DNA from 3 places in the Marinomonas gallaica genome. Region 1 is predicted to be linked to each of the others. Evidence: riboswitches for the same ligand, from Rfam matches in the RefSeq annotation. Region 1 holds a riboswitch; each other region holds the start of a gene.
The links. A riboswitch is a leader RNA that binds a small molecule or an ion and turns the genes downstream of it on or off. The one in region 1 is predicted to bind thiamine pyrophosphate.
Positions count from the first base shown of each region.

Region 2: it holds a riboswitch for thiamine pyrophosphate, as region 1 does, so the genes downstream of both, thiC (phosphomethylpyrimidine synthase ThiC) here and thiB (thiamine ABC transporter substrate binding subunit) in region 1, are expected to answer to the same signal.
Region 3: it holds a riboswitch for thiamine pyrophosphate, as region 1 does, so the genes downstream of both, thiD (bifunctional hydroxymethylpyrimidine kinase/phosphomethylpyrimidine kinase) here and thiB (thiamine ABC transporter substrate binding subunit) in region 1, are expected to answer to the same signal.

Region 1 is NZ_CP187511.1:1,461,894-1,466,699, forward strand. It holds gene msbA (lipid A export permease/ATP-binding protein MsbA) at 1-1,592, shown strand, start outside; gene ACPUEK_RS06785 (3-deoxy-D-manno-octulosonic acid transferase) at 1,597-2,829, shown strand; TPP riboswitch at 2,851-2,957, shown strand; gene thiB (thiamine ABC transporter substrate binding subunit) at 3,004-3,996, shown strand; gene thiP (thiamine/thiamine pyrophosphate ABC transporter permease) at 4,000-4,806, shown strand, end outside.
Region 2 is NZ_CP187511.1:2,878,973-2,883,778, forward strand. It holds gene thiE (thiamine phosphate synthase) at 1-657, opposite strand, end outside; gene thiC (phosphomethylpyrimidine synthase ThiC) at 658-2,628, opposite strand; TPP riboswitch at 2,777-2,881, opposite strand; gene rsmI (16S rRNA (cytidine(1402)-2'-O)-methyltransferase) at 2,944-3,798, opposite strand; gene ACPUEK_RS13645 (penicillin-binding protein activator) at 3,902-4,806, shown strand, end outside.
Region 3 is NZ_CP187511.1:3,134,291-3,139,096, forward strand. It holds gene ACPUEK_RS14775 (hypothetical protein) at 579-2,336, opposite strand; gene ACPUEK_RS14780 (hypothetical protein) at 2,437-3,012, opposite strand; TPP riboswitch at 3,677-3,775, shown strand; gene thiD (bifunctional hydroxymethylpyrimidine kinase/phosphomethylpyrimidine kinase) at 3,853-4,665, shown strand; gene ACPUEK_RS14790 (ABC transporter ATP-binding protein) at 4,665-4,806, shown strand, end outside.

The DNA of each region.
Region 1 (4,806 bases):
TAGTCTCTTCAGGCTCAATAGAGGAAAACCGGTTTATAATACCTGCTTCTATTTTGGCGATATTCCTGTTGCGTGGTATCGGTACCTTTTTTGGTAGTTACTTCATGGCGAAAATTGCCAACAAAGTCGTCTATGACTTACGTACCACCATGTTTGATAAACTGGTTTTGCTACCGACGAGCTACTACAGCGAAATGCCCTCAGGGCGCTTACTGTCTAAATTGACCTATGACACCGAACAGGTGATTGGCGCGGTGACTTCAGCCGTTAAAACACTGCTACGCGAAGGCTTAACCGTCGTTGGTTTATTGAGTTATATGCTTTACACCAACTGGCGTCTATCGCTACTGTTTATATTGATTATTCCCATCATAGGCTTTGTGGTTTCTTATGCATCAAAGCGTTTTCGTAAGCTTAGTAAACACATTCAGAATGCCATGGGTGGCGTATCAGATGTCGCTTCTGAGTCAATTAAGGGGCATGAAGTCGTTAAAATTTTTGGCGGTTTTGAGTATGAGCGGGATCGTTTTCGCCAAGCGGCTGGTGATAACAAGCGTTCTCAGCTCAAAATGGAGCTTACGAAAGCGCTGAATATTCCGGTTGTACAATTTCTGGTAGCGATTTCGTTAGCCTTATTGATATGGCTAGCGTTAGATCCAAGTCTTAGTCAGAACATGTCAGCTGGTGATTTTGTTGCTTTTATTGGCGCTGCCGGTATGCTCAGCAAACCGGCGCGCCAGCTAACCGATGTAAACAGTATTTTGCAAAAGGGTATTGCAGCAGCGCAAAGCATTTTCGAGTTCATTGATATGACCGAAGAGGTGGACGCAGGTAAGCAAGAACTATCCAACGCAAAAGGGTCGGTTGAGTGGCGCAACTTAAGTTTCAAATACCCAAGCAGTGATCGTTTGACGTTGGAAAATATCAATTTACTGTTGCCAGCCGGAAAAACATTGGCCTTGGTAGGGCGATCGGGTGGTGGTAAGTCAACGTTAGCGAACTTAGTGCCGCGTTTGTACGATGTGGAAGGCGGAGAGTTGTTATTAGACGGGCAAGATAGCCGTGAATACTCCCTTAAAAGTTTACGTAGCCAAATTGCTTTAGTGAATCAAAATGTCGTGTTATTTAATGGTTCAATTCGTGACAATATAGCCTATGGCTATCTGCGCGATGCTCAAGATGAAGATGTCATTAACGCTGCAAAAGCCGCCAATGCGTGGGAGTTTATTCAGGGCTTCGAGCACGGTTTAGACACCATGGTCGGTGAGAATGGTGTATTGATGTCGGGTGGCCAACGTCAACGTATCGCCATTGCGCGAGCTATTTTGAAAAACGCCCCAATCTTGATTTTAGACGAAGCAACTTCAGCATTGGATTCAGAGTCCGAACGTGCTATCCAGCAAGCCTTAGATAGCTTAATGAAGAATCGTACAACCATCGCCATTGCTCACCGATTATCAACCATAGAAAACGCCGATATAATAGCGGTGGTGGATCACGGTCAAATTATTGAGGTTGGCTCCCACAAAGAATTGATTGAGCAAGGCGGTGCGTACGCCAAATTGCATCAAAATCAGTTCAACGAAGAATAAGCGTATGTGGCTGTACCGTTTCTTATTGGTTGTTGCAACGCCTTTTATTGCACGACGTATCTGGCGCTTCCATAAACGCTATGACAATTACCGCGTTGCGGAAGCGCTCGGTAAATGGGGGCCAATGAAAGCCGATCTTTGGTTGCATTGTGCGTCGGTCGGTGAGGTCTTGGCAGCCAAAACCTTAATTACGCAATGGCTAACCCAGCACCCCAATAAAACGTTATTGGTAACAACCGTAACGCCTACTGGTGAAGCGCAAGTACAAAAGTGGTTTGCTGGACGCGTCCAGCATCGCTACTTACCTCTAGACCATACGGTATGCGTACAGCGCGCCTTGAAGCAACTGACCTGCCCGCAATTGGCAATCATAGAAACGGAACTTTGGCCAAACCTATTAAAAGCGGCAAAAGCCAAGGGCATGACGATTCAAGTTATCAATGCTCGCCTCAGTGAACGTTCCGCTAAGCGTTACGAGAAGTTTGGATTTTTCTCTAGGCCTTTAATGGCGTTGCCTGATCGTTTCTTAGCCCACGCGGCAACCGATGCTGAACGTTTTAAAGCGCTTGGTGCAACAGATGTCTCCGTAGTGGGCAATATCAAATTTGATATCTCCCCTACAGAAGACAGTGAGGTACCCGTTTGGCGTCAAGCCATTGCACCGAAGAATGAATTTGTTTGGATTGCCGCCAGCACCCATGAAGGGGAAGATCTACAATTTTTAGCAGCGCATCAAGCCCTTTTACAGCAAGTCCCCGATGCTAAGTTAATCCTTGTGCCACGTCACCCTGAGCGCTTTGAAGCAGTTTATAAACTCAGTCAACAGCAAGGCTTTCAGACCGTTCGACGCTCGGATGATCCGCTGGATACTTGGGCTCAGGCAAACGTGCTGCTCGGTGATAGTATGGGCGAAATGATGCGCTACTTCGCTATCTCTGATGTGGTCTTTGTCGCGGGAAGCATGATCGAGCGGGGAGGGCACAACCCGATTGAACCGGCGATCTTATCCAAACCAGTGATCGTTGGTGCGCATACCTTTAACTTTGCCGACATTACTGAATCACTGATACACGATGGTGGCGCAGTGAGAGTTCGATCAGAGGGCGAATTGGTGGACCAACTGCTTTTACTGCAAGACCTCACGAAGCGACAAGCCATGGGGCAAAAAGCCCTTAGCAACGCTCGATCGAATCAAGGTGCTTTAGAGCGTGTTTTACAATACTTAGACATCTCTTAAGGGTCTGTTAGAATAGCGACGTTTTATCTCATGGGGTGTGGCGATGTAGCCACTGAGAAGCTTTTCCGGCTAACCCATTGAACCTGAACCAGATCATGCTGGCGTAGGAATTGAGATAGCAAGCCCTTCATACCTTGCCCATCCAGTTATACGCCGCTCATTTATGGAGCGACTATGTCTTTTAAATCTTTTGCGGTGACAGCGGCAGCGCTGTTGGCGTCGTCTATAGCAGCAGCGAATACGCTGAATGTGTATACCTACGATTCGTTTGCATCCGAATGGGGCCCAGGCCCTAAAATCAAAACCCGTTTTGAAGCGCAGTGCGACTGTGAAGTGAACTTCGTGGCGCTGGATTCATCGGTAGGTATTTTGTCGCGCGTCCAGTTAGAGGGCGAGGCCTCTGAGGCCGATGTGTTATTGGGGTTAGATCTTAATCTAATGCAGTCGGCAAAGCAGACCGATTTGTTAGCTAAGCATAATGTGGATACGACTGACGTACAGACACCTAATGGATGGAGTGATGAGTATTTTGTTCCGTTTGATCAAGGCTATTTTGCGTTTATCTATGACAGTGAGAAGCTTGAAACACCGCCCACATCGTTAAAAGACGTGGTTGAGAATCAAGACCTTAAAGTGATTTACCAAGACCCACGCACCAGTACACCAGGTTTAGGTTTGTTGCTCTGGATGAAGTCGGTGTACGGTGAGCAAGCGGCGGATGCTTGGGCGCAGTTGTCTGAGCACACGGTGACTGTGACCAAAGGTTGGTATGACGGTTACAGTTTATTTTTAAAAGGCGAGGCGGATGTTGTGCTGAGCTACACCACGTCACCCGCGTATCATATGGTGGCCGAAGGTGAGAATAAGTACAAAGCGGCCGAAGCCAGTGAGGGCTTTTACCCTCAAATTGAAGTGGCTGCAATGATGAACAGCGCACCAAACAAAGCACTGGCTGAAGAGTTTATGCAGTTTATTTTGGCGCCAGAGTTTCAGAGTGTCGTCGCGACGGGCAACTGGATGTATCCTGTGATGAACAATATCGAGCCATTACCTGAAGCTTTTTCAACGTTGCCTGAGGCAACAAAAGTGTTGACGTTACCTGCAGAACAAGTGGCTAAGCAGCGTCAAGCTTGGGTGAATGAATGGCTTGAGGCGACGACTCGCTAAGTTTTGATACTTTCCTCTCATTTACGTCCAGCTTGGCTGGGTGTAGCGCTGTATTTCATTGTCGCAATGGCCGCTTTTGTGGCCTTGCTCTCTTATGCGTCCCCAAGTGATTGGGGGCGTTTTATAGAGGATCCTTATATCTGGCGATTAGTAAGGTTCTCCTTTTTACAGGCGAGCCTCAGTGCTTTGCTCAGTATGGCGTTGGCGATTCCTGTAGCGTCGTGCCTGTATCATCGTCGTTTTGCTGGACGGCAAACTTTACTAAACCTGTTTGCTGTTTCGATGGTGGTGCCCACCATTGTTGCGATTCTTGGCATTGTTGTGGTCTATGGTCGTCATGGCTGGTTTACCAGTGTGTTTGGTTTTGCGTTCCCGCTGTATGGCCTGGGTGGGATCCTGCTCGCACATGTGTTTTTCAATATGCCTCTTGCCGTGCGGGTTATTTTACAGGCTTATGGATTGATACCGGATTCACAATGGCGCTTGGCAAGTCAGCTGGGGCTTTCACGCTGGCAGGCGTTTCATCTAATTGAGTGGAGCTATTTGAAAAAGACACTACCAGGGTTGTTTTTGCTGGTCTTTATGTTGTGTTTTTCAAGTTTTGCTGTGGTATTAAGCCTAGGCGGTGGACCACGCTCCAGTACGCTGGAAGTGGCCATTTACCAAGCACTTCGTTTTGAGTTTAATTTGAATAAAGCGAGCTATTTGTCTCTGCTGCAGGTGGCTATATGCAGTACGGTTGCTCTTGCTGTGTATAAGTTTGCTCCCGCTGTGCGTCAAGATGTGAGTGTGTACCAAGGTCAGCGTTTA
Region 2 (4,806 bases), 1.4 Mb from region 1:
ACCCAAGGCAATGGCCTGCTGCACCTTTTGCTTTAGATCTGGGTCACTCGGGTCTTTAATGCGCAATTGCGCGGTGTTCACCCCTTGCTCGAGCACGAGTGCTAGCCACGCCACGCTGTCCACCACCGGATACAAGGTGAATTGCTCTTTGCAAATCGGGGCAAACTGCCCGCCCGTCGGTAGTTGATGGTCGTTTTCAAACGCGGTGCTGGGAAACCACGCTCGATCCGTTGGCCACGCATTACCCGCCTTTTGCGCCAGCTGAGTTAACCAGGCCAGCGCCAAGGTCATGGCATCTAAGTGTTCGTAGCCTTGCGCGATAAAACACGCCAACGCAACGGCGAGATCTTCGACCACCACCTCGCCCAAGGCGGGAGCAGAAAAGTGCGCAATTCGATCGTCTTGCAGCCATTTGACCCACACCTCATGGCCGTCGCAATGAGCTTGATGCACTACGCTGCTGGCATCGAGCTCATCCACAAACTGCCACGTTTCGCTATCGGTGGTGAGCATGACGCCTGCAAGGCTGGTTTCGATCCGCCGCGCTTCTGTGATGCCGTGAGTCACCCGACAGCCTAGCTGTCGAGCGTGCTCAGCCACAGAAGATTGAAAACACGCGTCGGTAAACGCGATGGTTTTAATCTCTGTATCGTGCATTTACTGCTCCGTTTCGGCTTCAGCCAGCTTGTCTGTGCTTAACTTATCGGTGGTGAGATACACATCACTGCCCAGCTCTTTAAACTGCTCCGACATCTTCTGCATGCCTTCTTCCGCCGTAACATCAACCGCTTCGATTTTCTCAAGCCCCGCGGCGTAGTCGCGCACCTCTTGGGTAATCTTCATGGAGCAGAATTTTGGCCCACACATAGAGCAAAAGTGCGCCACTTTGCCTGACGCTTGAGGCAGCGTTTCATCGTGATAGGCACGCGCCGTTTCCGGGTCCAATGCCAGATTGAACTGGTCTTCCCAACGGAATTCAAAACGCGCTTTTGATAGCGCATTGTCACGTACTTGCGCACCTGGGTGACCTTTCGCCAAATCTGCTGCGTGGGCCGCAATTTTGTAGGTGATCAGACCTTGCTTAACGTCTTCTTTGTTGGGTAAGCCAAGGTGCTCTTTAGGCGTCACGTAACACAACATGGCACAGCCGTACCAACCAATCTGCGCCGCACCGATGCCGGAGGTAATGTGGTCATAGCCTGGGGCAATGTCTTGCGTCAATGGGCCTAAGGTGTAGAACGGCGCTTCGTGACAGTGATCCAATTGTAGATCCATGTTCTCTTTGATCAGCTGCATCGGCACGTGACCGGGGCCTTCGATCATCACCTGTACGTCGTAATCCCACGCAATCTTGGTTAGCTCACCTAGAGTACGTAACTCGGATAATTGCGCTTCATCATTGGCGTCCATGATGGAGCCAGGGCGCAGGCCGTCCCCTAGCGAAAGGGCCACGTCGTAAGCGGCACAGATGTCACAAATCTCTTTGAAGCGGGTGTATAAGAAGTTTTCTTCGTGGTGCGCCAGACACCATTTGGCCATGATCGAACCACCGCGCGACACGATACCAGTAAGGCGTTTGGCGGTCATGGGGACATAACGTAGCAACACACCACAGTGAATCGTGAAGTAATCCACGCCCTGCTCCGCTTGCTCGATCAGCGTATCGCGGAACACCTCCCAGTTGAGGTCTTCGGCGACGCCGTCTACTTTCTCAAGCGCTTGGTAAATCGGTACGGTGCCGATCGGCACTGGCGAGTTACGCAGAATCCATTCGCGCGTTTCATGAATGTTCTTACCGGTCGATAAGTCCATCACGGTGTCGGCACCCCAGCGTGTTGACCATACTAGCTTCTCCACTTCTTCTTCGATCGAAGACGTGAGCGCCGAGTTACCGATGTTGGCGTTGACTTTCACAAGGAAGTTACGACCAATGATCATGGGTTCGGTTTCTGGATGGTTTACGTTGTTAGGGATGATCGCACGGCCTTCGGCGACTTCCTTACGCACGAACTCTGGCGTAATCTCTGTTTGAATATTGGCACCGAAGCTATGGCCCGGATGTTGTTTGAGCAATAGCTCAGACTTGATCGCTTGTAGGTTTTGGTTCTCACGGATGGCGATGTATTCCATCTCGGGCGTGATGATGCCTTGACGTGCGTAGTGCATTTGCGTCACGCATTGACCTGCTTTGGCTTTACGCACACGGGGCAGGTGTTTGAAGCGTAGCTCCTCCAACTCATCGTTCGCTAAACGTTCTTGAGCAAAGTTTGAACTCACACCTTCGAGGATTTCGGTGTCGTTTCGAGCGTCAATCCATTGCTGGCGTAGGGCTTTTAGGCCGACATGTACGTCGATGTTCTCTTCAGGGTCCGCATAGGGGCCGGCGGTATCGTATACGTAGATGGGCTCGTTCGGCTCAAACGTTAGCTTGTCAGGATCGGAGCCAATTGGCGTATCGCTAAGATTAATTTGACGCATCGGTACTTGAATGGACGCGTCAGACCCTTGCACATAAATGCGCTCGGACGACGGAAATGGCGTCGCCTGTAACGATTCGATAAAGGCTTTGGCGTCTAGACGGGCTTTTTCGCGCGTTTTTTTATTGGGTTTAGGTGGTGCAGTCGACATTAGCAGATTCCCATTAAGTTTGTATTTGGAAAAAATGCTTGTCAGGAGAACACGTACTTCCACGTACGTGCGGCAGCTTGATCCCCTCTTCGACTAGGGTTGTTACCTAGATTTGAAGCGGTCAAACCACGCTTATTCAGCAGAAAAGAAAAGATGCTTTCTTGTTCCCTTCGCAGGTATTAGCCTGATCAGGTTCTGCGGATCCCGCATTAAAATGCGATCTCAGCCAATTAAGGCACTCCGACAAGTTGTGCATCAGTATACGCGTTTGGAAGTCGCTGTAAACTCCCAAACGGTCATTGCTTGTTGAGCCGATTAAGAATCGTTCATTGTCAGCGCTTGTTTATACAAAGCATTTTTCTTCTCACCCGTAATTTCTGCGGCTAAAGCTGCGGCTTGTTTCACTGGCAATTCTTTTAGCAATATCGTGAGCACTTTAAGGGCTTCAGTATTGTCTTCTTGCTCGGCAGGAAGTGACACCATCATGACGAATTCACCACGGGTTTGGTTGCTATCGTCTTCTAAAATTTGCTTAATTTCAGAAACCGAACCAGACAAGAATGTCTCAAATGTTTTCGTTAATTCTCGTGCCAAGGCAACTTGTACTGTGTCGCCCCAAACCGTATTCAGGTCTTCTAAGCAGTCTAAAATGCGGTGTGTCGATTCATAGAATACTACGGTACCGAGGCTGGGTACCCAACTGGACATTTCATCACGACGCGATTTGCTTTTGGCCGGTAAAAAGCCAACAAAACTAAAACGGTCGGTGGGTAACCCCGATGCACACAACGCCGTGATTAATGCTGATGCGCCCGGGACCGGCACAATGCGATGCCCCTCTTGACGTAAAAAATGAACTACATGATACCCTGGGTCAGAAATCAGCGGCGTACCCGCGTCGGAGATCAAAGCGACGTTTTTACCTTCGTCTAATAACGATGCAATGTACGCGGCTTTGTCTCGCTCATTGTGGTCGTGCAAAGCAAATAATCGAGTTTCAATACCAAAATGGTTCATCAATCGTTTGCTGTGTCGAGTGTCTTCCGCCGCTATAAAGTCAACTTCTTGTAAAACTCGTTTCGCACGATCCGTAAAATCATCCAGATTGCCAATTGGGGTCGCTACAATGTAGAAGGTTCCTCTCACATCATTATCAGACTGTGTTACCATGTTTCCTCTTTATCGGCTTAAGTATTGCGTACATATGAGTTTGTTTAGATCCCGTATCATACCATTATCCTTAGTCACATTGTCTCTTATTGGCTGTGGAGCCATGGAAACTTCCACATCCAATCAAAGCCCTGTGATTGCACAGCAAATGCAGCAAGGTGATCTTCTTGATTACGAGTTTGCTATGGCTCAGGCTAAACAACAGTCTAGCCCTGAACAGTCCGCGCCATTTTATCTCGCAGCCGCAAAAGCCTTAGTGAGAGATGAGCAATATCTACAAGCTCGTATGATCCTTGAAGCGCATGTTATTAACCTCGATACGCCATCGAAATTTGGCGGTTTACTTGAGTTAAGCACAGTCGCTATTGCGCTTGAAGTGCCCATGTTAGCAGTGCAGGTACTGAGTCAAGCGGGTCAAATGCCCATCGCGCAACGGCCAGAGAACAATATTAAGCTGTTACAGCATCATGCCGCGGTCATGTCTTCTTTAGACAGTTGGCCAAGTGCTGTAAGAGACTACATGCAGCTTACTTTGATGCTGCCTGTTGAACAGCAAGAAGCCAATCGTCAACAACTTTGGCTAACCATTCAAAACCTTACCGACAATGAAGTTTCTTACTTAGAAAGCAGCCCTATTCCGCTACTCGATGGCTGGCTTCAAGTGTCAAAAATCTTACGCGAGCAAGCACAGACAGTTGACCAGCAAGTACAAGCTTTCCACATCTGGCAAGCTCAGAACCCTGGCCACCCTGCGTCAATGAACCCGCCATTAGATTTCCAGATCATGGCATCACTTGAGCAGCACATGCCAACTTCTGTTGCCATCATGCTACCGATGAGCAAAGAATTAAAAACCGCATCTGACGCGATTTTAGATGGTATTTTACAACAATATTATTCCAACACGTCGGTGCAACCGGACCTGCGTATCATCGATACAGATTCTTTTACTACCTTCACAGAAGCGTATCAAGTAGCCTTAGCAAGTGGCGCAGAAACTATTTTAGG
Region 3 (4,806 bases), 1.7 Mb from region 1:
TGACGGCTATATAAGTGAATATCAATTAGCTATGAAAAAATATTTTCAATTAACGTTAATACCTTTATCACTACTCGGTATATATTTTTTCATTTTAGGTCACAAAAGAAAAAGGAAAAGCAAAACAATGATACTTTCCACTTCTTTATTTTTTTTATATCTATTAATAACATTAATTATTGCCAAATACTTTTATACCACCCTAAACTATGGACAAGGAGGATAAGCGTATATTACCTCACTGGACGCATTGTTAACCAAAGTAAACGCGGCAGAATCGACATATCTTTTGCTCCCATTTTACAACGTCTTAATATTCCATCCAAATACTGGATTACTATCGCCATCGAATTTGCCCCCCCCCACGCCGCAGTGGGTACAGAGTTAATCTTATCTAACTACTACCAAAAAGTAGGCTATAAACGGCGACCGAAGATCAGCAAAACGAAACAGCTACTCGCCTACCAAGCTTTCAATCCCCTAATTTGAATGGTAACGCCGCGCTCTACGGCAAATTTGGAGCGCAGCGAAAAATTTGTCCGACAGCAGCTCCTTGTTATAACATCTTGCGAGCCTAATCATTTTTTAGGCTTTTCAAACATCATCTTACCAATCCACCAAATTGACTGCCCAACATTGGAAATCAATTGTTGTCCTTGCCTTAAAAACGAATTTTCAGTGTCAATTCCGGCAAGCTCTAAGGCTTCTCCGATCTTTGAACTTGTCGGGTGCGCATCACCTACTCGCATATCATAAGCACCTACAATTGGCCTAAAGACTTTACGAGCAGTATCATCTCCAACTTTCTGGGATAATATATCTTGCAGTAGTTTGTTTGAGCCAAGTTTGTCCTTATTCGCATGCACTGATAACGCCCGCAAATCTTTTACATTAAGCCGGTCAGAGAAAACGCGTACAATTTCTTTTGCTAGCCTTAGCAATGACGCCTGATCTTTACTTTCGAATCTGGATATTTTCTTTAAGGCTTCTATACGGTCTATATCATGTGAGAAAAGAGAAACACTAAATTCTTGCTTAAATCCATTCTCTAGCATGCTCATTACTTCGAACAGCAACTCCTCTACTGCATGTGTGGATGCGGGTTGAGCCTTCACTTGAGAATCTAATAACTCACTGGAAACCTTGCCCTCTGGGACTGCATTATGTGCGCCCCATAAGTGCTGTTCCCATGAAGGGAGGCGAGCGATGTCATAAGCATAAACGGTAATGAAATCCGCTGAGTTGACTCCAAAGTGAATTCGATAACCAGACGTTGAGTGAATAGAACCTGTTTCGGCAGTATACCATTCAAGTGAGAATCCTCGAAGCCCCAACAGTTCATTTACAACACTTGAACGAAACCACAGCCATCTTCCAACGTCTTCATTGTTTAGCTCAGATGATGCAATGCGATTGCTATCTGTTTCAACTATGAATTGCGGTAGGTTTGTATCAGCATCCCCTCTAACGCGCTTGCTTATGCCTTGGTGTTTAATCCATTCATCCCGCCAAAATTCTCCTTCCACCCGTACACCATCATAACCGGACTTGTTTCCTTCAGACTTTTCATAATCAGTATTTTCGTTTGTTTCCGGCCCCATTAAAGGAGCATCTTCCTCTTCATCTACATCTGTACGCCAAGCACGAAACATTGCCCAGCTACCACCAAATACATCATTCAAATTGCGAATTAGCAGTTCATATCGGCCGTCATTCCTCTCTTCTTGGTGGTCCTCCAGGCCAGCGTATTCGCTATTTTCAAGTGTTGGTACGTTTTCCACTCTTTGCCGATAGTACGATAGCTTTAGAGATAAATTTCTAGCTGCTAAATAGTCCAGAAGAAACTCTCTCTTTATTTCGATCAGCCGCTGCTGCCCTTTGTCATCTAGAACTTCCCGAGCTACTACTATAAAATTTTCTTCTGGCCTTACCCAGTTATTCCCCTCTTTTATAAGCCGAAGTGCTACAACCAAGTCAGGATTTAATACCCATAAAGTTCCGCCAACGATAGGTTGAGGATGTTCAAATACAAGATGAATTCCAATTGGTTCTTTGTCATTCCATTGGTACTGTTCAATTGTAGAATAATAACCATCTTCGTAGGCGTGAGGTTTGGTAGTACACCCAATACCAATATCACTCCAGCCAGCTTTCTCAGCTATTTGTCTGTGCTCTGGAGGAAATGCTACAGAACCGCAACCAAAGTACTCGACAACATGCCCTGTATATTTACAATCACCTTCTTCATCGTTAATGGATGCTCTCAAAGGCACCCAAGTTGACTTTGAAAAAGTCCGGCGTGTTTCTTTCTTTTGAAGAATCCAATCTTGATTCATTAATCGTCATTTCCCTTGGGCATAACGCCACCAACAAAGGCCGAGCGACAGCGAGGTACCGCCCATGCGTATTTTGAATGGGCAATTGTGCTTGGCTTTGTTAAGCAATTTCTGGCACATAGCTCTTATATAACTCTGCTTTTGATTCTAATTCAGTCATGAAAGGCACCAACACTAAGTTTTTAAACCCTGTGTCATTGATTTTCTTTAGAAAATTAAAAGCCCTGCGCTCTGGATTAGCCAACGCTTCAATTTCTTGAGGAGTAAAAACAAATTGCGCTGAATATGCTGGATATGGATAGACAACTGCCAATTTACTCATCAGCCCCGCCTCACAAGCCAGAATTTCTTTTGTGTTTGAAGAAAATACTTCTTCTGTTTGCTCAGGAGACAAGCAGTAAGCGATATAATCGATCTTGTGAAATTTATGAAGATCACTACTTTCATCGTGATGAGCGCCTAAGGCCCCCGGATCATATCGCCCAAATAAATCTTTACCGCTTACTTTTAGAGCAACACAGTCTCTCGACAAATCGTTACCACGATCGTTATCTGAGGCGATTCTAGCGGCCTCACTTTTCCCATAGCCCATGATCATCCATATTTTGCTGTCAATTCTAAATAGATCGGCATAATAAATAGAATCCGCAAATTCACTTTTTTCAAAATCTAGCATTGATACCTCCTTGTTAACAATTAAGGGTTATACGGCAGCGTAGCTGCGGCTATAACCCACTGTTGAACGGCTGCGTTGTCTATATAGGGGATTTGCTTTTTTCATGGTAGGACGTCCCTGTAAAATAACTTGCTTAATACCAAAGTCTGTTTGGACTATTCCGCATCAGATCGTCTTTGATCACCGCTATATTGGTTCTTAATGTACCCTTTTGTAGCGTGATTTAACCAGAGAGGCAAGCGCTTCCCTCAGGCCTTTTGACCTGATCCGTTTTATGCATCAACCTCACTAAGCGCTAATGCTAACTGCCATTGTCCCATGGCAGCATGACGCGAAGCCGTTCTGTCACTTTGCTATCAGAGACGTCGCCAAGATAAGTAACAGTATTTTAGGGAATAAATAACCTGATTCAGCTCTCATAAGATGATTCTGTCTTGAAAAGAAACTTTATGCGTTGGATTCGCGCTGACGGTCGCGAAGCGACATTGCGCAAGCGAATTGAATGCATGAATTCTCTCTTCCACAAACATTGAAGCGAAGCGGGGTGGGTGGCTGATGAAGTGGCGTTTGGTTTGCAGGGCTGTTCCCTCGCAGAGCGAGGTCCGACAAATATCGTATGTTGATGATTGTCTAGTGTCCTTGCGAAAGAGCTGGTAGTATCTTTTGCATATAGTCGGGGGGCAGAAATGCTGAGATCGCTGAAGCGAGACCCGTTGAACCTGATTCAGTTAATACTGGCGTAGGGAACTATAGGTAGTGATCTTGAATCCGTTTGACGCCCGTCACTCGTGATCTTCTCCAGCTCTCATACCTGTTCCTTTACACCGTAGAGGAACAAACATGAGCACACCTATTACACTTAGCATCGCCGGTTCCGACAGTGGCGGCGGCGCGGGCATCCAAGCCGATATTAAAGCCATTTCTGCGACAGGTGGTTATGCCTGCACCGTCATTACTGCGACTACTGCACAGAACACCCTCGGCGTCACCGATGTCCACCCTATTCCGCTCGCGCACATCAAAGCGCAACTTGATGCAGTGTTTACTGATCTCAATATTCAAGCCGTGAAAATTGGCATGTTGGCCGACTCTGACATCATCAAAGTGGTGGCTAAGAAGTTGCGCCAATACCAGCCTAAGCACGTAGTGCTTGATCCTGTGATGGTGGCGACCAGTGGCGATAGGCTGTTGCAAGACAGCGCCATTGAAACGCTTAAAACTGAGCTACTGCCGTGGGTGACGGTCATCACTCCGAATCTGCCTGAAGCCGCGGCACTGTTAGGCTGCGGCACCCCCACGAACCAAGAAGCCGCACTCGCTTTAATTCCAGCGTTAAAATTACTGCCGACCGCAGCGGTGTTACTCAAGGGTGGGCATTTAGCCGATACGGCAGAAAGCGTTGACTGGCTGATTACTCAAGAACAACTGATTTCTTACGCCAGTCCTCGAATTAAAACGAAAAACACCCATGGCACGGGCTGTACATTGTCGTCTGCGCTGGCCTCGTTTTTAGCTCAAGGCTTTGAATTACCCAGCGCGACTCAACAAGCAAAAGAGTACATCAGCCAAGCCATTGCCCACGCGGATCAGCTAGACATTGGTCAAGGCCATGGTCCGGTTCATCACTTCTACTCGTTTGCACAGCGTTCATAATGACAGACGCCTTTGCTATTAGAATTCAGCATGCACGGCTGGCCTATGGACACACTTCTGAGCCTGTATTACAGGATTTAAGTCTTACGTTTCGCGCTAATCAGTGGACCTGTTTACTTGGCCGTAGCGGTTGTGGCAAAA